DNA from 3 places in the Cupriavidus sp. 86D6 genome. Region 1 is predicted to be linked to each of the others. Evidence: predicted binding sites of a transcription regulator. Region 1 holds the regulator's gene; each other region holds the start of a gene.
What was found. The regulator FNR, encoded in region 1, switches genes on or off when oxygen is low (the NO sensors DNR and NnrR bind a similar motif). The targets are predictions, from matches to a motif close to TTGATNNNNATCAA.
Positions count from the first base shown of each region.

Region 2: a site for FNR is predicted at 6,307-6,320, ahead of AC3G88_RS26425 (universal stress protein). Genes of this name have one in related genera too.
Region 3: a site for FNR is predicted at 2,683-2,696, ahead of AC3G88_RS26375 (universal stress protein). Genes of this name have one in related genera too.

Region 1 covers NZ_JBYPSB010000001.1:996,954-1,005,669, reverse strand. The annotation lists gene scpB (SMC-Scp complex subunit ScpB) at 1-914, opposite strand, end outside; gene AC3G88_RS04610 (sulfite exporter TauE/SafE family protein) at 1,467-2,234, opposite strand; gene fnr (fumarate/nitrate reduction transcriptional regulator Fnr) at 2,320-3,045, shown strand; gene AC3G88_RS04600 (hypothetical protein) at 3,129-3,374, opposite strand; gene AC3G88_RS04595 (hypothetical protein) at 3,371-3,580, opposite strand; gene ccoG (cytochrome c oxidase accessory protein CcoG) at 3,628-5,118, opposite strand; gene ccoP (cytochrome-c oxidase, cbb3-type subunit III) at 5,180-6,106, opposite strand; gene AC3G88_RS04580 (cbb3-type cytochrome oxidase subunit 3) at 6,112-6,270, opposite strand; gene ccoO (cytochrome-c oxidase, cbb3-type subunit II) at 6,275-6,970, opposite strand; gene ccoN (cytochrome-c oxidase, cbb3-type subunit I) at 6,992-8,440, opposite strand; gene ccoS (cbb3-type cytochrome oxidase assembly protein CcoS) at 8,609-8,716, opposite strand, start outside.
Region 2 covers NZ_JBYPSB010000019.1:6,437-15,152, reverse strand. The annotation lists gene AC3G88_RS26480 (Hsp20 family protein) at 263-700, shown strand; gene AC3G88_RS26475 (hypothetical protein) at 763-1,071, opposite strand; gene AC3G88_RS26470 (lecithin retinol acyltransferase family protein) at 1,124-1,633, opposite strand; gene AC3G88_RS26465 (hypothetical protein) at 1,886-2,110, opposite strand; gene AC3G88_RS26460 (ElaB/YgaM/YqjD family protein) at 2,526-2,864, shown strand; gene AC3G88_RS26455 (hypothetical protein) at 2,992-3,507, opposite strand; gene AC3G88_RS26450 (DUF1488 family protein) at 3,809-4,087, shown strand; gene AC3G88_RS26445 (hypothetical protein) at 4,177-4,521, shown strand; gene AC3G88_RS26440 (universal stress protein) at 4,770-5,210, shown strand; gene AC3G88_RS26435 (YeeE/YedE family protein) at 5,410-5,844, shown strand; gene AC3G88_RS26430 (DUF6691 family protein) at 5,846-6,277, shown strand; gene AC3G88_RS26425 (universal stress protein) at 6,460-6,912, shown strand; gene AC3G88_RS26420 (hypothetical protein) at 7,119-7,367, shown strand; gene AC3G88_RS26415 (BON domain-containing protein) at 7,430-8,074, opposite strand; gene AC3G88_RS26410 (flavodoxin family protein) at 8,241-8,716, opposite strand, start outside.
Region 3 covers NZ_JBYPSB010000019.1:341-5,668, reverse strand. The annotation lists gene AC3G88_RS26400 (hypothetical protein) at 1-174, opposite strand, end outside; gene AC3G88_RS26395 (IS5 family transposase) at 191-1,003, opposite strand; gene AC3G88_RS26390 (histidine kinase) at 1,079-1,192, opposite strand; gene AC3G88_RS26385 (hypothetical protein) at 1,451-1,687, shown strand; gene AC3G88_RS26380 (Hsp20/alpha crystallin family protein) at 2,074-2,619, opposite strand; gene AC3G88_RS26375 (universal stress protein) at 2,842-3,681, shown strand; gene AC3G88_RS26370 (P-type ATPase actuator domain-containing protein) at 4,169-4,768, shown strand; gene AC3G88_RS26365 (HAD-IC family P-type ATPase) at 4,729-5,328, shown strand, end outside.

The DNA of each region.
Region 1 (8,716 bases):
GACACACGCTCGTCGTCGTCCTCGGTCGAGAACGGCATATCGCCATTCCGGTCCGCAGGGTCGGCGGGCGCCGCTTCGGGCGCCCCGGTGTCCATGTGGAAGCCGTTGGCATGAGCCACCGGCGCGTCTTCCTGCCCGTCGTCTTCAGGCATCCGGGCGGCGCTGATATCGTCTTCGGAGGCATCGCCGTCGGCGACTTCCTCGCTGGGGGCGGCAGGCCCCGCTTCGTGTTGCTGTCCCGCCTCGACAGGCCCGGCGCCCACCTCCGGCCCGGCGGCCTCGACGGTCAACGCGGCTGCCGGTTCGGCAAACGCTTCCTCGTCGCCGGCAGGCGGGTTAGCCGTGGCGATTTCTTCAAAATCGATGGCCTGCTGCTCCAGGAGCGCCGCTTGCGCCTGCGCCTGGGCATCCTCCAGCGGGGGCAGTTCGTCCAGCGAACGCAGGCCAAGGTCATCCAGGAACGCCTTGGTCGTCGCGTACAAGGCGGGACGACCGGGCACGTCGCGATGGCCGATGACTTCGATCCAGCTGCGATCCTCGAGTTTCTTGATCACGTCCGTGCTGACCGTCACGCCCCGGATTTCCTCGATATCGCCACGGGTGACAGGCTGGCGATACGCGATGATCGCCAGGGTCTCCATGACCGCACGCGAGTACTTGGGGGGCTTTTCCGGATTCAGCCGGTCGAGAAATTCCCGCATCTCGGGGCGGCTCTGGAAGCGCCAGCCGCTGGCCAGCGCCACGAGTTCGACCCCGCGCGGCTGCCAGTCCTGCCGCAGTTCCTCGAGCAGCACTCGGATCGTGTCGGCACCGACGTCGTCGGCAAACAACCGTCGCAGATCGCCAACGCGCAGCGGCTCCTGCGCACAGATCAGCGCGGTCTCGAGGACGATCTTCGCCTCTTGGGTATTCATGTGATTGCGTGCAGCCTGTCTTTGCACCTGCCCCCGGACGAATCCCGGAGCACTGGAGATTGCAGATACAGCGAGGCCGAAGCCGCCGCCATTTCATCGCGCAGCCAGCTCGCCTGCCTAATGCAGCGCAGCCGTGCGCACCTCGTTCTTTTGCATCGAAATGCCGGGTCGATCCGGCAGGAGATCGTCCGGCGCTGGCCAGTTTCACCAGTCAACGGACCTCTTGCGTCGCGCCTTCTCCCTTCGGGGCGGACATTCGCCAGGGCCACCAGATGGCCAAGACGGCAAGAAACAAAACGGTATCGGCTCAGGCAACCCTGCCCTGACCGGCGCCATTTCCCAACCGCAGCCGGTCTTTTAACCAGATCTTTTGAACCGGATGGACTGTTGAGACGTTCTCGGCGCACCGGAGTGGCCAAAAACCCTGGGCACGCTCCCCAGATCAGGAATGCGGCCCCAGCGGCGCCCCGAGCAATGGTGCGGCGCGATACCGTGGTTCCGTCGATTGTATGGCATTCCCGGCCCCGCCCGCAACCCGCCCTTGTGGCCGATTCAGAACACCACGCAAAAGCCGTGTTGGGCCAGCGTGTCCGGGAGCCAGATCGACCGGGCCACGCCGAGCACGCCGAAGCCGATCACCAGCAGCCCCGACGCGACCCGCACCACAGGTTTGCGCGAGAGTTGCCGCAGGTACCCCGACAGCCCGGAGATCACCAGCAGGTTGGGCAGCGTGCCGAGCCCGAACGCGCCCATCACCAGCGCGCCCGACACCGCGTTGCCTGCCAGCAGTGCCAGCGCCAATGCGCCATAGATCATTCCGCAAGGCACCAGCCCCCAGGCCAGACCCATACCGTATCGGCGCAACAGCGGCGTTGCGCGACGCTCGCCACGTAGCCGCACCGGCAGTCGGGCGGTCATGGCCCGCGCACGCTGCACCACGTGCACGGCGGCCAGAGAGGCGAGCCGCTCGATCCAGTCGGAACGCATCACGCGTCCACGCAACAGCCACACACCGGTGAGTACCAGCATCATGCTGCCCCCGGCATAAAGCCATCGCTGCAATGGCAGATACTCCTGCCGCCACGCCGTCGCACCGACAGCACCCATCACCGCACCCAGCAGCATGTATGTCGTGATGCGGCCTGCATGCATGATGCACAGCGCAGTCCACCACTGACGAGCGGTACGGTGTATGACAATTGCCACATCGCGGTGCTGTTTCTGCTCCGCGGCAATAGCAATTCCTCCACACATGGCCGCGCAATGCATGCCACCGAGCAATGCCATCAGAAAAACGCTTAAAAGCACACCAAAAGGCAACTGTTCCTCGCTTCTGCGTCACATGACGCTGTAAAATGCCTGCATCGCGCCCTCGCTGCAAGCGCATTCATAACGAGCACTTCAATTGTTGACTTCCATTCCCGTCACCGAGATGTCGCCCCGTTGCTCAACGTGTGCCATGGGCCAGCTTTGCCTGCCCGTGGGCATGTCGCAACAAGACCTGGCGAAGATGGACACGCTCGTGCAGGAACGCGTGCGTGTTCACAAGGGCGAAACGCTTTACCGGATGGGCGAACCGCTCAATGCGGTCTACGCCATTCGCTTTGGCACACTGAAGACGCACGTCACGATGGAAGACGGGCGCACACAGATCACGGGCTTCCATCTGCCCGGTGAAGTCATCGGCCTCGATGGCCTCAGCGAGATGCAGCACGCCTCCGACGCCACCGCGCTGGAAGACGCCGAAGTCTGCGTCGTACGCTACGACGACCTGCAATCGCTGTCGAGCATCCTTCCCTCGCTGCAAGGCCAGTTCCTGCGCCTGATGAGCAAGGAAATCTCGCAGGACCAGGTCATGCTGATCACGCTCGGATCGATGCGCGCCGAAGAACGTTTGGCTGCGTTTCTCGTCAACATGTCCGAGCGTCTGTCGGCGCGCGGTTATTCGTCCACCGAGTTCGTGCTGCGCATGAGCCGCGAGGAAATCGGCAGCTACCTGGGCCTGAAACTCGAGACCGTCAGCCGCCTGTTCTCGCGCTTTGCCGAAGCAGGCCTGATCCAGATTCGTCAGCGACATGTGAAGCTCGTCGATATGGCAGGCATCAAGCAGGTGTACAGCCGGTCCTGCTGAAAGCCAGGGCCACGCATCACGACAAAGGCCGCGCCGGAGCCATCCAGCGCGGCCTTTCTGTTTGCAGCGCCTGTTCTGCATTGCTATTCGAGTTCATCGGTGTCGCTGAGCTTCACCGGCATCGTGTACAGCGTGAGCCCGCTGGACAACGCGCAGAACAACCACGCGACCAGGAAGCCAACGGTGTAGATCGCCTGCCGGGAAGCTTCTACCGGTTGTCCGAAGAAGCTGAGGTCTCCGGGATCCACCACCGAGAACACCACCGCCGTGGCCGCACCGCCCATCAGAAACGCCGGCCATAGCACCCACATCAGCCAGCGCAGTCTCATGGGCGCCTCGCAGCGGGTTCAGCGCGATCGGCACCGGCCTTCTCGACCACTAGTCCGTGGCGCGTGGCATCGTTCACCGGCACATCGGCATGGGTGTTTGCCAGCCAGATCGTGATACCGCAAGCGACCATCGCCAGCAGCGGACCACTCATCAAAATCCAGGGCCATGGCTCCCTGTACCAGGGCTTTGCGGGGTGTTGGGTCATTGCGCTCTCCTATTGGCATTCGTCCCGGCTCACCATCCGTGACAGCATCACAGATCGCGAGGCACGATGAAACTCGTGCTTTGCCGGATATCCACTTTCCGATCGGTTTCGGTCTCGGCGGTGACCGTCACCTCGATCTTGTGCGTACCCTGCTTCGCATCGTCGATCGGCACACGAATCCGGATCGGCAGCAGCCGGTTCGACGTGGGCGACAGCGATTCCGCGCCATGGTCGTACTCCACGACCATGCCCTGCAACGCGTCGCTCTGCGCCTGCACGTGAAACTTCATCGGCGCCTCGGTGGCGTTGATCAGTTGCAGCCGGTACACGTTTTCGATCCAGCGCCCTTCCACTTCGCGCCCGAGCGCGCCACGATCGCGAATGATGTCGACCTTGAGCGGCGCGCGCATGGCCAGCGATGTGACGAAGCCTGCCGTCAAGGCGAGCCAGATCGCCGTGTAGACAATCGTGCGCGGACGCATCAGCCGCTTGCGGGCGTCCGATGCCGACAGCTTCTTGCGCATCGCGTTTTCCGATGTGTACCGGATCAACCCGCGCGGATACTCCATCTTGTCCATGACCTGGTCGCAGGCGTCGATGCACGCGCCGCAGCCGATGCACTCGTACTGCAGGCCGTCGCGGATGTCGATCCCGGTCGGACACACCTGTACGCAGATGCTGCAGTTCACGCAGTCGCCCAGGCCAGCCGCGTGGTGGTCCGCCTTGCGCGACCGGCTGCCGCGCGGTTCGCCACGGCCCACGTCATAGGTCACGACGTAGGTGTCGCGGTCCACCATCACGCTCTGGAAGCGCGCGTACGGGCACATGTACTTGCACACCTGCTCGCGCATGAACCCGGCGTTGCCCCACGTGGCAAACGCATAGAACAGCATCCAGAACGCCTGCCACGGACCGAGGGTCCAGTGCAGGACCTCGCCGCCCAGTTCGCGGATCGGTGCGAAATAGCCGATGAACGTAAAGCCCGTCCACAGCGCGATCAGGATCCACAGCGCGTGCTTGGTCGCCTTGAGACGAATCTTGCGCAGGCTCCACGGATCGCCGTCCAGCCGGATGCGGGCGATGCGGTCACCCTCCACCCGGCGCTCGATCCACATGAAGATCTCGGTATAGACGGTCTGTGGGCACGCGTACCCGCAGAACAACCGTCCGGCGATGGCCGTGAACAGGAACAGTGCCAGCGCCGAGATGACCAGCAGCACCGCCAGGTAGATCACGTCCTGCGGCCACAGCACAAGGCCGAAGATGTAGAACTTGCGGGCGCCGAGATCGAACAGGACGGCTTGCCGGTCGTTCCATTGCAGCCACGGCGTGCCGTAGTAGACCAGTTGCGTGAGGATGACCAGCCAGACCCGCCAGCTCGAAAAAGCGCCCGTGACCGAGCGCGGGTAGATTTTGCGCCGGACTTCGTACAGGGCCTCTTCGGTGGCGTCGGCCGCCGGCTTTGGCGGCGGTGCGGGCCGCCAGGCGGCCTCGCTTGATTCGCGTGTAGTGGGGGGAGATTCCAGGGGCGCGCTCATTGTTCAGCCCTCATGCCCCCGGTCCGGATGGCGTGGCCTCCGGACCCCGGGGGACGGTTTGTCATTGCCCTGTGGATGCGGCGTTCGCGTTGCTGTTCGACAGGCCCCAGACGTATGCCGTCAGCATGCGAATCCGTTCGGGCGTCAGGATTTCCTCATGAGCCGGCATATGGCCGTTGTGCCCCTTCAGGATGGCCTCGACGATCACGCCCTCCGAACTGCCATACAGCCACACGTTGTCGGACAGGTTGGGCGCGCCAAGTGCCTGGTTGCCCTTGCCGCTCGCGCCATGGCAGGCCGCGCAGGTGGACTTGAACGTGCTTTCGCCGCGCGACGCCCGGATCGGGTCGTAGGTCAGCCCCGACAGCGACCGCACATACTGCGCCGTATCGCCGGCCAGCTTGGCATCGATCGTGCCGGCAAACGGCGGCATCACGCCGTTGCGGCCCTTCGCGATCGTTTGCTGGATCGTGTCGGGATCACCGCCATACAGCCAGTCGTTGTCGGTCAGGTTCGGGAAGCCGCGGCTGCCGCGCGCGTCCGAGCCATGGCACTGGGCGCAGTAGTTCAGAAACAGGCGCTGGCCGATTTCGCGCGCATCGGGGTCCGCGGCCACCTGCTTGACATCCATCTTCAGGTACTTGGCGTAGATCTCGTGCTGCATCTTCTCGGCCGCTTCCCGATGCGCGGCAAGTTCGCCCTGCGTCGAGAACTTCAGCACGCCGGCGTAGGTGCCCAGGCCCGGATAGAGCACCAGGTATGCCACGCTGAAGACGCAGGCCAGCAGGAACATCCACATCCACCAGCGCGGCAGCGGATGGTTCAGTTCGCGCAGGTCGCCGTCCCAGACGTGACCGGTGTCGTCGGTGGTACTGATGCCCTTCGGCATCTTCCGTTGCGAAAACAGCAGCCATACGCACCAGACAATACCAATGAGCGCGATGGCCGTGATGTAGTAGCCCCAGAAATCGGAAATGAAATCGCTCATGGTTACTAGTTCCGGCTTGGATTGTTATGTTCGTCCGGCAAGGCAAACGGCAGCATCGCCGATTCCTCGTTGGCAGCCTTGCGGCCCGCCGACCACGCCCACCAGCAGATGGCCAGGAACGTCAGCATCGACAGGACGGTGGCAATGGAAGTCACGATCACCATGGCGTTACTCCTTGGCGGGTGCGGCCGTCTCGGCCGCGGGCGCTGCCGCGGCGGGCGCGGGGGCCGTATCCAGACGGACATTGCGACGGTTCAGGCCCAGACCCTGCAGGTACGCGACCATGGCGTCCTCTTCGGTCTTGCCCACCAGCTCTTCCGGTGCGCCAGCGATGTCGGCATCGGTATAGGGCACGCCCAGACGCTGCAGCGCACGCATGCGGGCCTGGACCGAATCGGTCGGCAGCGGCGTCTTTTCGAGCCACGGATACGACGGCATCACCGATTCGGGCACCACGTCGCGCGGATTGCGCAGGTGAATGCGCTGCCAGTCGTCGGAATACCGGCCGCCCACGCGGGCCAGGTCGGGGCCCGTACGCTTCGAACCCCACAGGAACGGGTGGTCATACACCGACTCCCCCGCCGTGGAGAAATGGCCATAACGCTCGGTTTCGGCCTGGAGCGTGCGCACCTGCTGCGAATGGCACCCCACGCAGCCTTCACGGATATAGATGTCACGCCCCATCAGCCGCAACGGCGAATACGGCGTGATGCCCGGATCGGGCTGGGTGGTGGAGTGCTGGAAAAACAGCGGCACGATCTGCACCAGACCGGCAATGCTGACCACGATGATTGTCGCGATGATCAGCCAGCCGACGTTCTTTTCCAGCGTCTCGTGCCTGAAAAATCCTTGATTCTGAGACATTGTTTGCGTCCTCGGCTCTGGTCAGTGGGCGGAAGCCGGCAGGCTGGCCGGAATCGGCGCGTCCACGGCCGGCTTGCCGGCGATGGTGCGGAACACGTTGTAGGCCATGATGAACATGCCACCCAGGAAGCACAGGCCACCGGCCAGTCGGATCAGGTAGAACGGATACTTGGCCTTGACCGCTTCCACGAACGCGTAGGTCAGCGTGCCGTCCGGCTGCGTGGCGCGCCACATCAGGCCTTCCATCACACCGGCGATCCACATCGAGGCGATATAGAGCACCACGCCAATCGTGGCCACCCAGAAGTGCAGTTCGATCAGGCGCGTGCTGTACATCTGCTTTTCGCCGAACAGGCGCGGGATCAGGTAGTAGAGCGAGCCAATCGAGATCATCGCGACCCAGCCCAGCGCGCCCGAATGGACGTGGCCGATCGTCCAGTCCGTGTAGTGCGACAGCGCGTTCACGGTCTTGATCGACATCATCGAGCCCTCGAACGTGGCCATGCCGTAGAACGACAGCGCCACCACCAGGAACTTGAGGATCGGGTCAGTACGCAGCTTGTGCCACGCGCCGGACATGGTCATGATGCCGTTGATCATGCCGCCCCACGACGGCGCGAGCAGGATTAGCGAGAACACCATGCCCAGCGACTGTGCCCAGTCGGGCAGCGCGGTGTATTGCAGATGGTGCGGGCCGGCCCACATGTAGGTGAAATTGAGCGCCCAGAAGTGGACGATCGACAGGCGATACGAATAGATCGGCCGCTCGGCCTGCTTCGGGATGAAGTAGTACATCATCCCCAGGAAGCTGGTGGTCAAGAAGAAGCCCACCGCGTTATGGCCGTACCACCACTGGATCATGGCGTCCTGCACGCCCGCATAGGCGGAATACGACTTCCACATCGACGCCGGCATCTCGATGTTGTTGACGATATGCAGGATGGCGATGGTCAGGATGTAGGCGCCGAAGAACCAGTTGGCCACGTAGATGTGCCGGGTCTTGCGCTTGACAATCGTGCCGAAAAAGACGATGGCGTAGGCCACCCAGACCAGCGTGATGAGGATGTCGATCGGCCATTCGAGCTCGGCATACTCCTTCGAGCTTGTGATGCCCATCGGCAGCGTGATCGCGGCGGCCACGATGACGATCTGCCAGCCCCAGAACGTGAATGCCGCGAGCGGTCCGCAGAACAGGCGTGCCTGGCAGGTGCGCTGCACCACGTAATACGACGTGGCAAACAGTGCGCTGCCGCCAAAGGCGAAGATCACTGCATTGGTATGCAATGGTCGCAGTCGGCCGAACGACAGCCACGGCGTATTGAAATTCAGATCCGGCCAGATCAGTTGCGCCGCAAGCAGAACGCCTACGGCCATGCCGACGATGCCCCAGACAACGGTCATGACGGCAAACTGCCGCACTACACCGTAGTTGAAGGTGTCGACGCGTGGAGACGCGGTGGTGACAGCCATTCAGACCCCCAAGCTAAGTAAGAATAAACCTATTGACTGTGTGACTTTAGAAAAACAGCGCGCTCGTCGCGTTGACTTCAATCAATCCTTACGCACCACGCACGAACTGTTTTCGCCGGGTAATGTCTGTGCACCGGTCTTGCACCAGGACGCATCGGCCGATTCGCCCTACCGGGCTTGTTCGGGCCCCTGCGGCTTGTCGTTATCGAGCAGGATCGATTCGGCGGGCCGGTCCAGGTCGTCGTACTGACCCGCATGCAGCGCCCACCACAAGAC
Region 2 (8,716 bases), on a different contig from region 1:
CAAGGGATGCGGGCGCCCATCCGCCCACATAACCGCACTTAATCGGCGTGCGTATGCTTTATAGATAACTTATTGTGCTCGCCGCACTCTGCTGCGGCTGACCCCAAACATTCCTCGCCGAGACGACGGGTCGTGTTGTCTCATCAAACGCTGATCTGAAAAACTGGCGCCCCAGCGCTTGACGCGACGCAAGGGCCGGTCGCCATGGACTGCCATGCTAAGGACAGCCGGAGTTGCCGGCAGTTGAATGAAGGAATCTACGATGACCAGCCTCAGACATTACGATCCGCTTTCCATCGAACCGAGCAGCGACATGATGCAGGGCATGCTGCGCGCGTTCCTCGGCGCCGCCGACGCCGGCATGGTGTTCAAGGTCGATGTGACCGATTCAGACGGCAGCTACACGATAACCGCCGACTTGCCCGGTGTGAAACACGAGGACATCCATATCAACGTCGATCGCGGCACGGTCATGATTGCTGCCAGGGTCGAGCGCACGACCGAGCAGCGGCGATGGCGAACGTGTGATCCGCCACGAGCGCTACAGCGGCGCCATGCGCCGAGCCTTCACGTTGGACGCCGATCGACGAATCGAAAGTTGACGCCACCTACGCCGACGGTGTTCTGCGGCCGGTGCGGCCCAAGAAGGAAGCCACGCCGCAGAAGCGTATCCAGATCCGTTCGGCAGCGTAGGCAGTAATGAATGAGAGTCGATGAACTCGGTTGCCCCCGCTCCAATTCAGCTTTCGCTGACCTGCTCGGTCAAGGATTGATCGGCGCGCTGAGCGCGGGAAGCTGTGCGAGCCGGCCGCGCAAGAGCGTCGAAGCCGCGTCAGACCACGGGCCGCCTCCGGCTGCCGCCACACAATCGCCGCGCTCTTGCCTTAGCTGAGCGTCGCGCTGGAGCAGGATGCCGAAGCCTCCGGCGAGTTCGCAGTCGATCAGGCCGGCCGCGTAGCCTTGCAGCCACTGCTTGGTTTCGGAGGCCACCGGCGCCAATGGGCCCCAGCGCGGGGTAAAGCACACGCCCATATCGTCGTCTCGCGAAAGGATGCGAACCTCGGGGTGCACGGGTCGGGACGCAGGGTGACATGAAAGCCCCGATAGTTGTAGCTTACGGTGTTCATGATGTTTGCTCTCCATGACGGTTAGAAAGAAAGTTGCCGCCGCGCCCGGTGTACACGCGCGCCCTCATCCACGCATGCAGTAGGCACACGGCAGCGAGTAGGGCGCGAAGCGGCTCGTGTGCCAATCGTTCAACCTGCGAGCTGGTGGACGCGCCATGTACGCACCAGTTGCAGAAATGCTCGCAGTTGTTGCGTAGCAGGTGATAGGTGTCCTCGCCCAGTCGCGAAGTGGCGCGACGGACCACATCAGCTCCGCTGTAACGGGCGTGCTGCTGCACAGTGACAACCTCGAAACCGTGGCTGTCGGCGAAGGCCTCGAGCGTGGCGCATTCCACGGGGCCTCGACGCAGCAATGACTTGAATCCCGCGTAATGCACCACCTGTCCGTTGCCGATGTAGATGCCATGATGGCGATACCAGCGTCGCGGCGTGACCAGGTGCGAGCCTTCCCGCAGCGTCTGTGGCGCGCGGTTGGTTGCCGCTGGCGCGATGTCCATATCGTCCATTTCCATCTCCCGCCGGTTGGCACCGAGGGCACGGACGCGCGGCCTGTTGCTTTATGGAATTCGCGCGGCGTTGCCGGGGTGTGGCTGGAGTATTGGTCAGCCCGGGTATTGGCACATATCAGCGCATGCCGGCAAACGCGTCACCTGATTACGATGCGCAATGTGGGAATGGCGCTGTGTGGCGCGTCAGGTTTCTTGGCACGGCTGTCAGGATTGCCTGACTCGCGCCGGCATTCGCCGATGCCGCAATGGCTACGCGATCCGCAGCAACGACCGCACCCCCGAAGCGCGGTGAATGGCACCCAAGACCTGATACCCGGCCGGGGTAAGGTGCGCCGAGGGAGACGCGGTCGGTGCGTCGGCCATATCGACCAAGCGGCGGGTGGCAAGCGCGGCCAGATCGCGCGGATCGATATCGCGGCACGACCCCAGCGATCCCAGCACCATCAACGCGGCGATTTCATGGGCACTCAACATGGCATGTCTCCGGTGGCAGCGGCAACTGTTTGTGTCTCGTCTTTTGCCTAGTGAAGATAGCCACTGTCAAATCGTTAGTGCGCTAAAACCCATAGCTGTTTGATAACGATCAATTGGGGGGCGCATCGACGATGCCACGTGACTTGCCTCGCCCTGGCCTATCCGAGCTTTCCAACATGTAGGCGGGGGACCCGGCGTCGGAGACTCGCCGATCGGGCGCGCGAGGATGGCGGGTCTCATTCCAGTGCATCGCTGACCAGCTTCTGCGGTTACATGTCTGATTTCATCGTCTAGTACCGCGGGCGCGATCCATGACACCACATGTTCCTTGATCTATCCCAACTCTCGGTCGCCCTTGCCACCTACGCTTCGTGCATTGCCAAACGAACCATGCATGACCCAAAGGAGACGCAAGATGAACGACGATGTGCACGCCACGCTTCCCGCCTACCGCGATGCCCTGATCAATGATCTCAACGTTCTGGTTGCCGATGCGCAAGCGTTATTGCGCGAGGTGGCCAGCGAAGCATCTGGCCGCTCGGCCGCGGCCCATGCCGATATGAAAAGACGCGTGGAAGACTTCCGTCAACGCATGGGCATGCTGCGCGAAGGCGCGCGCCAGCGTACACGCGAGTTCACAAAGGCCACCGACGCTTACGTGCATGAGCACCCATGGCGGTGCATCGGCACGGTGGCCTTGCTGTCTGCCGCCATCGGTGCCATTTCGACCTTGGCGGGCAGCCGACGCCACTAATCTCTTCACCGAAGCCGACGGCTTGCTTGTCTGAAGGCGGCCGGTTCATGTTCCGCAGAGCGAGGCTGCCGCCGATTCCGCGCCCGCATGTGTTCGCCTCGTCATCCGCCCTCGACGTGCCACGCACTTACGGGGTGATGCCTTCGCACAGGTTGGCCTGGCGCTTGCAGTACTGCCAAGTGCCTTCCTCGCTATTCATTGTGAACGAGATGGTCAGATCTACTGGTTTGCGGCCAACGATCAGCGCGTGTTCCTGGATGATGCCCTGGTACACCGCCGCCAGATAGTATTGGCCGGGCGGCACCCGCATATACAACAGCGGCCCCTCGCTCACCACGCGCAGGACGCGTTCGTGTCGCGCATTGAGCAGCAGCACCTTGACGTCCGCAAGCGACGCGCCATCCGACCGATCCTGGAACCGCAGGTGCACGTTGAACTGCGGCGCGAGCGCGCGCATGCGGGCCACATCGTCGGCGCCGATGCCGCCCGACAGGTACGGAATGCTGGTGGCGCCCTGCTGCAGGGCGGTCTTGGGCGTGCTTGCAGACGCAGACGCTTGGGCGCCGGCCGTTCCGGCCGATGCGGTGAAGGCAGCGAGGATCATGACGTTGACCCAGGAGCGGGGACTGCCAAGGAAGCTCATGATCGAATCCGCTTTGTGATTGCGTTGCCGCGTTGGACTTTACTTTATGTCCGCATGGGCGGTGGCAGTTGATACAGCGCAAGGCGATTTGTCATGCAACGATAAGGGGCCAGGGCGAGCTGTCACCAACGGCGCCAGTTACGGCTTCGATGTCGCCCACTACCGGACAGGCGGCGCGCAACCCACGCGCGGCGTGGTGCGATGCTTCCGCCCTTGCGGTGAATCAAATCACCGATCCCGCCAACGCCTAGTCTAGGGAAGGTGACATCTCAGGGTACGGCGACATTTCACCGAACACATCATGAGCACAATCGAGTTTTCAGTCATGTTGCCCACCTACTGCTCCGCAGGCCCAAGCCTTCAGTGCCAGGCGCACGTCGATGGTGCGCCGGCGTGCTACGGCATTACGGCCGAAGCTCTGGAGGACCATTTCGGTGCGCGATCATGTCAGCCAGAAGACCTGTTCGTGGCCTATCAGAAGCACAAGGGTGCCATCGAGACGATGGCCCGCGGACTGTTCGAGATGACCGGCGCCCACAGCATCTTGCTGCACAGCGGGCATTTTCGATTTGGCATGTAACTGCAAGACAGCGGGATCTTGAACGTTGCGAGAGTTGCGGTAAACCACAAGCGAGCCAAGCCGAGCGTCTTGCGAAGAGATGATTGACGATGAAAACTATCTGGGCCCGTCGCCGTGCCATTGTCATCCTATTGGCGATCCTCACCGCTTGCGCGAGCTATCCTCCAGGCGATCCACACCTTCTGACATTCCTGCAGGACGGCGTCACAACCCGGGAGGACGTGTACATGAAATTGGCCGAGCCGAGCGCGGTGTGGGAAGATGGCCGCATCCTGACTTATCAGCTTGACCACAACCATCAGGGTTATGTCCCGATGCGGCGCAGGGAAGCCGCTTGGAGCGCCAAGTACAGCCTGGTACTGTCCTTTGACAAACAAGGCATCCTTCGCCGGCATTCGTTGGTTAGGATGAAAGACGACCCTGTTGTCCCTTGAAATAGGTCTCGGGTGCACCCGCTCGAACATGCCGATAATGCGATGATAACAATCACGCCGTTCCCCGTACTCTGCGAAGGACAAAGACCTTTTCCTTGATCCAGCCCAAATCGATGGAGGATAGATCGCTTACCTTGTCAAAACAAGGGCGGGTACACCGGTTTTAGAATCACCGTGTCGCGTTAGTGTCCTTTTCAGTGCTGTGCGCCGAACAAGTGTGTTGCCGTCCTCGATTCAAGGAGTCTGTAATGCAATCCATCGTACTTGCCGCTGATGGGTCAACGTACAGCGATGCGGCGGCGCAATTTGTGGCCGCCGGAAAATTGCTGAAGGGACCATTGATCGTCCATCTGATTCATTGCATGCCGGACGTGTCGGGCGAGGTGAAGTCATACATCAGCGCGACCGACCTGGCAGAATGGCACGCGGATGAAAGCAGCCGGACATTGCGCTCGGCCGCCGAGATCCTGAACCTCGGCGGCGTATCGTTCGAGCAGCACGCGCTCACTGGATTCGCGCCAGAACGCATCGTCGAATTTGCACGATCCGTCGATGCGTCGGCGATTGTGATGGGTACTCACGGCCGGGGTGCGTTCTTCGATGCCATCGTCGGTTCCGTGGCGGGCCGTGTCATCGCTCATGCGCCGTGCCCTGTCATTCTGGTGAAAGGTGAAGCCGCGCGCGGCTGATAACATGGCATGTCTGATGCCAGACAGTAAAGCCGGTTCGTGGTCCTGCCGGGCGCATCGGGCAGCGACAATTCGACGTTGCCACAGATTCTTGGCGGCCCGCGCCGGCCGTCGTCGACACGAGCCGATTGCGCCTGTCGGAACCTCTCGCACCTCCCGATGTCCGCGGTTCAGGAGTAAATATCGAATAGGAAAACCCATGATGCTGGATCTTGATCACTTCACCCCATCGCTGTCGCTCGCGGGCGGGCTTCTTATCGGCTTGGCGGCGGCCGTGCTGATTCTTTTCAACGGCCGCATTGCCGGCATCAGCGGCATCCTGGGCGGATTGCTGGGCATGCCTCGCCGCGACATGGCGTGGCGCATTGCCTTCCTTGCGGGGCTGCTCGCCGCACCGGTGCTGGGCCGCCTGGCGGGTCATCCTGCCGTTGCCAGCATCGAGGCTGGCTGGACCCAAGTACTGGTGGCCGGCTTGCTCGTGGGCATCGGCACGCGATACGCAAGCGGATGTACCAGTGGGCACGGCGTGTGCGGAATCTCGCGCGGTTCGGTACGGTCGATTTCCGGCACGCTTACCTTCATGGCAGCCGGCTTCCTGACCGTCTTCGTACAACGTCATTTGCTGGGAGCCTGAGATGGGCACGATCACTGCGTGGGTAGCTGGGCTGGTATTTGGGCTCGGCCTGATGGTGTCGGGCATGGCGAACCCTGCCAAGGTCCTGGGCTTCCTGGACCTTGCCGGCGTGTGGGACCCTTCGCTCGCTTTTGTCATGGTCGGTGCGATCTCGCTGGCCGCACTCGGATTTCTGATCGCCCGGCGCCGTGCACGTTCGTGGTTCGGATTACCGATGCAGTGGCCCTCCAGCACGTCGATCACATGGCGCCTGATCCTTGGCAGTGCCGCCTTCGGCATCGGCTGGGGGCTGGCGGGCTTCTGCCCTGGGCCCGCATTGGTGGCGTTGGGAGCGGGATATCCGAAGGCCGCCGGTTTCGTCCTAGCCATGCCGGCGGGGATGATGGTGTTCGAACTTATCGAACAGGTGAAATCGCGTGTGGCGCGCGCTTGAGCGTGGGCTGATCGTAGGTCGAACGTGGGTTGACACAAATCAACTACAGGTCGACCTGCTATACCAGAATCGAAACTGACAGGTCGTTACGCAAAGCACTGGCCATCATGCCCGGGCGAATGGATTGGGAGACGGTCGATGTATCACCATGTTCTGTCGCCGTTGACGGCGGCGCCTGCGCCATGCGTGCGCTGACTGAGGCGATCGGGCTCGCGGCGGCATGCCGTGCGCAACTAGAAGTCGTGCACGTAATTGACTACTCGTTCTTGCAGTACGACAGCGGTTACGGAATCCGGGCGGATATCATTCCGGAACTGCTGGAGTACGGTAAGAATCTCTTGCGCGACGCTGCAGGCGCGGCCGAACAGGCCGGCGTAAAGTGCACGACGACATTGATCGATAACATCATCTGTCTGGGTGATGTCGCCGGGCAGATTTTGGAGCAGATCAACGCATCGCACGCCGACGTAGTGGTGGTGGGCACCCACGGGCGTCACGGACTGAGGCGCGTATTTCTAGGGAGCGTAGCCGAATCATTGGCGCGATCCTCCGCCGTGCCGGTGCTTCTGGTCAGGGAGGCGCCGCGCACGCATGAGACTGCTCCCGGCGAGGCGCTAGGGGAAGCCTCGCGATAACCGTCGGTTTTATGCTGCAAGTTTTTCTGCTGCAAATAAGAGCGATCGATCTGGACCGCGCCAGACCAGTTCTTGCACCAGCCACGCTGGTGGCGTGACTGGTGTCACTGGCGGAGAATCCCGTGTGGTATCGATATTGATCGAATCATGACCGGGCTGTAGCCCGCGGCGGCCCTGCAGGGTGTTCCGTCTGCTGTGGCTCGGAGATGGCGCTTGCCAATCCGCGAATCCGCATCAGTATGTCGCACTGGCCGAGCCAGGACGCGCGCACGGCGATGCAGGCTGTCTTGAATGCCTTGACGTTTCCCCAAAGGCTGCGTGCGTGCTTGAGCCACCGGCTGTGGCGGCTGATCCTGATGGTCAAAGTATCGCCGACGCAGCATCGGATCCAATGGAATCAATCCATCGGAAGCGGGAAACGAGGGCGCGCCAAGACAGGACTCAAACCAGAATAGGCGGGCACACGCACGCATTCGGTCTTCGAGGGGGTATTGACGTAAGGCATGTTGGATGTCGGCTATCGTATGCGGAGATTGTTGACGACATCGGAAACGCCTGGTGCGGACCATGCGGCGCCGGCAGCGGCTCGGCGCTCGGCCAGCGAGTCGACGGTTCCTTCTAGCGTGACGACGCCGGCGTTTGCGTTGATGGAGATGTGATGGGCTTCACGTTCCGCATGACGCCGAAGCGCGGATTCGATCTTTCCTTCGATTGCCTCGGGCACGATCTTCGGCACGACACGGATCAGGTTCGATACACCAACCACGCCGCGGATATGGCTGACCGCGTTTTCCGCCGCACGGCGTTGAAAGCCCCATTGGACGGTGCCACGGAGCGTAATCCAGCCCTTTTCGATTTCCACGTGCAGATTCTCGGCAGGCACATGCACATACCATTGCAACGCATTACGTGCGGCCAGCGCGACAGCTTCGTCGCCCAGCGTTGACTTCGGCGTCACCTCAAGTTTGACCACGACACCTTTGACACCGCTTATGCGCTCGGCGGCGGATTCCGCGGCAATCTTTTCCGCGTACGTACCAACGTGGCCGGAGAGGGTCACGATTCCCTGGTGCACTTCGACACCGATACCGGCGGCAGCTACGCGGGGATCCCAGTCGAGCTCCTCATCGATAAGCTGCTTGAGTTCCATGTCAGTTTTCATTCCATTCTCCTGTCTCGGTCATGCAGGGCCATCGAACGATGGCCCTGCATGCGTCAATCTAGAAGACTCTTGCATATGGCCCTTGATGTGGCACAAATCAGCCCGTCGGCGACGGGAAGGCAGCAGTTTGCTCATTACTGTCGGCCCTCCCGCGGTGGCATGCGCGCTAGGCTTCGTTTGGCGACAGCCATGCAGGGCGCGGAGAGGTACCGGGATCGGTTGTCGGCTGGGAAATCAGCGCCGTTGCAAATGCGTCGATGTCGGGGCGTGCATCGCCGCTGATGACATCACGCTGCAACAACACCATCACGGGGTGCGGAGTACGACCCAGTGCTTCGGCAATTTCCTCGGTAGCGCGGAACCCGCCGCGCGCGGCCATCACGGCGGCGGCCGCCACGCCGCGCCCTAACGGGCGCTGATCCCTCAGAAAGCTGCGCATCGGTGCGGCGAGATGACCGACCCAGACGGGCGCCATAATGACAAGGTTTGCGTACTCGGACAAGGGTGGGCCGGCGTAGCGATAGGGCACGTGCCGGCGCAGAAGGTTGTCGATGACGCATCGTAGGTCGCCCCGGAAGCCAGCGCGACTGACTGTGTCCTCGACTTCAAATAGGGGGCAGTCCAGACGATCGGCGAGCATTT
Region 3 (5,328 bases), on a different contig from region 1:
CTCATGCGCGATCCAGTCGATTGCCGCATCCAGACCGAGATCGTCGAGGAGGGCGGGGCGCAGATTCGCCGCGATCATGCGCACGGGGGAAGTCATGTTTTCGAGCCGATGGCTGATATCGTCGAGCGCCTCGGCTTGAGCGGAGCTGGCGCGCTCGGTACTGGCTGACGACATGTCGGCCTTAGAAGCTCTAACAAAATGACTTTCTGAGGTGGCGCCAGCAGATGATGCAACAGGTCATTTTCAGAAAGGCTTCGTGGATGATTGCGAGGCGTTCGAAGCGCACACGCAATCGCTTGAAGTTGTGGAGCCAGGCGATGGTTCGTTCAACGACCCAGCGGGTCTTGTCAAGCCCACTGCCGTGCGGCTCGCCGCGACGGGCTATCTCAGTAGCAATGCCAGCGGCGTGCAGAGGTTTGCGGTACTTGTCGTGGTCATATCCCCGATCACCCTGGACGATGCTGGGCTTTGACAGGGGCCGGCCACGTTTGCCACGGATCGGAGGAATCGCTTCGATCAGCGGTAGCAGTTGGGTGATGTCGTTGCGGTTCTCGCCAGTCAGTATCAGTGACAGTGGAATGCCTTGCGCGTCCGTCAGGAGGTGGTGCTTTGAACCTGGTCGCGCGCGATCCGTGGGGTTGGGTCCTGTTTTTGACCCGACCCCACAGCACGGATGGAAGAGGAATCGACGACGGCACGCGACCAATCGAGGCGGTCCGCTGCGCGCAGCTTGGCCAGGAGTACCTCGTGCAAACGGTCCCAAACGCCGGCTTTCTGCCATGCGTGCAGACGTCGCCAGCAACTCATGCCGGGAGCCACATCCCATTTCCTGGGGCAGCATCTCCCAGGGAATGCCGGACTGAAGGACGAAAAGGATGCCCGTGAGCACGGCTCGGTCGTCCAGCGGTTTGCGCCCGGGGTAACGAGCTCGCCGAGCTTTCGGAGGCGGTAGCAGTGGCTGGATGAGTGCCCACAGTTCGTCGTCGAGTATTGGTTTTGCCATGTCCTTTGCGCTGACTAAACAACGCAAAGGTTAACAAAGATCACCTGAAGTTAACAGCCCTGCAAGATCATTTTGTTAGGGCTTCTTAAGGAGCGAGACCGTCATTTGCATGGCAACGATTTGCTGACCCAGGTCGTCATGCAGTTCTCCCGCGATTCGCTTTTGCTCGTTCTCCCTGGCCTGCTGCACCAATGCCGAGGTGGACGCGGAGCCTTCCAACTCCGATAGCCTGTGCCGGGCAGTGAGGTCCTGCGTGATCTTGGCGTAGCCCAGAAGTGTCCCATCGTGTTTGCGCACGGCGGTGATGGTAACGTCGGCCCAAGACTGGCTGCCATCCTTTCAAACGCGCCAGCCCTTGTCCTGTGCGCGTCCCGTGGTTGCCGCTGTGCACAGCAAATGCACCGGTTTTCCGGCCCCCAGGTCTTCCTTCGTGCAGAAGACCGAGAAATGTCGGCCGATGATCTCGTCGGAGGTGAACCCCTTGATTCTCTGGGCGCCGAGGTTTCAACTCGTCACATTGCCGCTGGCGTCGAGCATGGAAATCGCATAATCACTGACAGCCTCGACCAGCAATCGATATCTGTGATCGATCTCGATGTCACTGAAGTTGGCGGCCTTTATATGCACGCCTGCCCGCGTATGCAAGGGGGCGTTGGAAAGCAAATAGAAACGATTTTGGACTGATTCCCGCTAGATCGTACTCCCGCATTACCTCGCGCGTGACGGCCTCGACCAGTGCAAGGCAGGGCGCATTGACGCCGGGGAAGGCGTCGATCATCCAGTTGCAGGCTTGTCCGGCCGTCATTGTCTGTTTGGGAAGAGGGATCTGGCATCCCCAGCATGTCTCCCCGAGATCGGCATTATCTTGCAGCCGGCGCAGTATCTCGCGACGAATTTATTCTGCGGTAGCTTGATGCTTAATCATGGGATCCCCCGTTATTCGGCATGGGCAAATCGCTTTTCGCCGCCGTCAGCATGAACGACGTGCGATGCGCTGGGGCAGAACAACTGTCTGTCACCAAAAGGCGGGCGTCGTTGGCAGAAGTTGCGACCGCCCCGAACAAGAAGCGTTATACGGACTTGATTGCGATCTTCTTCTCCGGCTTCTGGGCTTCGGCCGTCTTCGGCAGGGTCACTGTCAATACGCCGTTCTTGAACGCTGCGTCAATTTGCTCGACGTCGACGCCCTCGGGCACGCGGAATGCGCGCTCGAACGAGCCGTAGTGGCGCTCATGGAGGAAATAGTCTTTGTTCTTTTCCTCCTTCTCGACACGCTTCTCGCCTTTGACGACGAGCCCTCCGTTTGACAAATTCACTTCAATGCTCCTCTCATCAAGTCCCGGCAATTCCATCGTGATTTCGTAGCCCTTGTCGGTTTCTACGAAATCGACGGCGGGACCTGCCAAGAACATCAACCCCATGTCGGGCATGGCGGATGCGAGGCCCTGCGTCAGCCGGGGGAACGAGGTCAGCTTGAAGTCTCGATCGAAGGTCTGGAACAGACGATCAACCTCGCGACGCAGGCCTTCCAAGGGGTGCCACGCGCGCGGCATCCAGGACTGCATCATTTCCTGTTGGTCCTTTGTGACAGGCAATTTGCTCTCTGTTTCGGCCATTTCATCGTCTCCTGAAAAATTGGGAAAGGCGATGTCATGCTAGGTGGTGTACATCCCGTCCCGTTGACAAAGATCAATGGCCCGCTGCCCTCGGATGCAAGGCCTCGTCGTGTGAGGCTTTGCGGGCACTGAACGTGTTGGCTTGACGTATCGCAAGTGGTGGCGGTTGCCGGCATATACAGTGCGGGCAGCAGGCCTGGAGCCTGGAAGGAGTGTTTCGTCATGGACTTCGCCACGATCCTCGTACACCTGGATGGCAGCCGACACCTGCATCAACGTGTGCACCTTTCCACGCAACTGGCTCTGGCCAATGGGGCACGGCTCATTGGCTTGTTCGCTACCGCCCGGCCAGATCCCAATGACATTCGGGGCTTGATAGATGGCGATCGCTATCTCGCGTCTTTCAACACCTGGCACGATCAGGCGTGCAGGGCGGCAAGGACTGCGTTTGAGGGCGCGACTTCCGGAGTAGGTATTACGACGGAATGGCGTGAATCGGAGTCGGGCAGTCAGTCGGCCGTTCTTGTGGCGTCTCGGCTGGCCGACTTGATCGTATTGGGACAGACCGATCCCACCGACCGGATGGCGTCTGGCGATCACCAGGCGGTCGACGAGATCATCCTGCGCTGCGGACGTCCAGTCCTGGTGGTGCCGCACACGGGGTCGTTCCCAACGATAGGGCAGCGGGTGGTGGTGGCGTGGAATGGCAGGGGCGAGGCGGCGCGTGCCATTCGCGACGCCCTGCCGATTCTTGCGCGCGCCACTTCCGTCGAGATCGTCCAATGCGTGGCGCCGGATCGTTGGGAAGATCCGTGGTGCTCGCCAGGCCAGTATGCCGTCGCGTGGCTGCATGATCATGGCATTCATGCAACCCTTTCGGAGTCGATGCTGGACAACGATGCCGAGCCAGGCGAACTGCTGCTGTCCCGCCTTGCGGATTCGGATGCGGATCTGCTTGTAATGGGCGCGTATGGTCACGCGAGAATGCGTGAAGTCGTGCTTGGCGGCGCCACTCGGACCCTGCTGCGCACGATGACGACGCCGGTCTTGTTGTCACACTAGCACGCCGTGCGCAGCCCTCGCGGACGGCCGGCTGGCGGCGCGCAGCCAGCGCATGATCTATTTCAGATTATGTGCACGGAGGCCAGTCCAGTTGATCCGCAAGTCCAGCGAAGGTGTAAGACGAAATGCGAATGATTCGTAGCGTAAATCTCATGATGCGGATGGCAGACACAATCGTTGGCACGTTGGCACGCACCATGTATCTTGAAGAGGGAAAACGTCCGGCCGTCGCTGTTAGCGCGTGAGCCAGGCATGGTGTGCGCTGAGGAAGGCGCGAGCTGTCATGTACTGGGGGCACGATCAGGATGTCGGGTGCCAGAATGGTCAATAGCGCCGGAACAGTGTTTTCGGCCGTCACGCTTGCGGGTGGATTTGTCGCGCGGGCGTGGCTCGGGGATCGCCGACGGCGTCTGGCTGCTCGGGACGTTGCCCAACGTCATCGCGCTCGCCGTCACGAGCGCCAAGGCCGTGTTTCGCAAGGAAACCGGTGTGGCTGCTGGCCCTGGCGTCGGTGGTCGTTGCGCTGAGCCTCGGCGAATTCCTCGTGGCGGCCGTTATCTCGCTGATGCTGGCCAGTGGCCGTGCGCTGGAAGACTACGCGCAACGCGAGATGACCGCATTGCTCCGGCATGCTCCTCGCCAGGCTATCCGACAGGAACAAGGCAACTGGGTGTCCGTGGGCGTGAATGAGGTTCGCCCAGGCGATCGGCTTCTGGTGCGGCATGGCGAGGTGCTGCCCGTCGACGGTGTGTTGGCCTGCGCTGGCGATCTTGATGAATCTGCCCTGACGGGAGTGGCCACAATCCAGCGGCGGGCTGCTGGGGAAGCCGTTTGCAGCGGTGTGCTGAACGCCGGGTCCGTGCTGGAAATGGTTGCGCGTGCCACGGCGTCGGAGAGTATGTTTGCCGGAATTCTGCGTATGGTCGCGGCGGCACAGGCCGAACGCAGCCCGCTGACGCGCCTGGCCGATCGTTATGCCTTGTTCTTAACGTTGTGGCGCTGGCCGTCGCGGGTGCCAGTTGGCTATGGAGCGGAGACGCCTTGCGCGTGCTGGCGGTACTGGTCGTGGCCACGCCGTGTCCGCTGATTCTGGGTGTACCGGTTGCCGTGGTGTCCGGATTGTCGCGTTGCGCAAGCCACGGTGTACTGGTGAAGGGCGGCGGCGCGATGGAACGCCTGGCGCGCGCCAGCATCCTGTTCTTCGACAAGACCGGCACACTTACCCGCGGCGCGGCGCGGCTTGCCGAGATGGCTAGCGCGCCGGGCGAGTCGACCGAGACGCTGCTCGGCCTTGCTGCATCGCTAGGTCAGGGATCGTCGCATGTTATCTCCGATGCGCTGATGACGACCGCGCGCGAGCGTGGCATGGCGCTTGCCACGCCAGCGGGTGTGAAAGAGCAGGCGGGCGCAGGTGTCGAGGGGATTGTCGACGGTCGTTTGGTCAGGATGGGTTCCAGCGCCTATGTGGTCGGTGATGCCAGTCTGCCGCTCTGGGCCGGCGCGATAGACCAGCGTATCCGCATGGGCGGCATGTCGGCGGTGTTCGTGGCCGTCGATGGTCAACTGGTTGGCATCCTGGCACTGGCGGATGCTATACGGGCTGAGACCCCTCGTGCATTGCGGCTTTTGCGGCGCGAGGGATTTGCG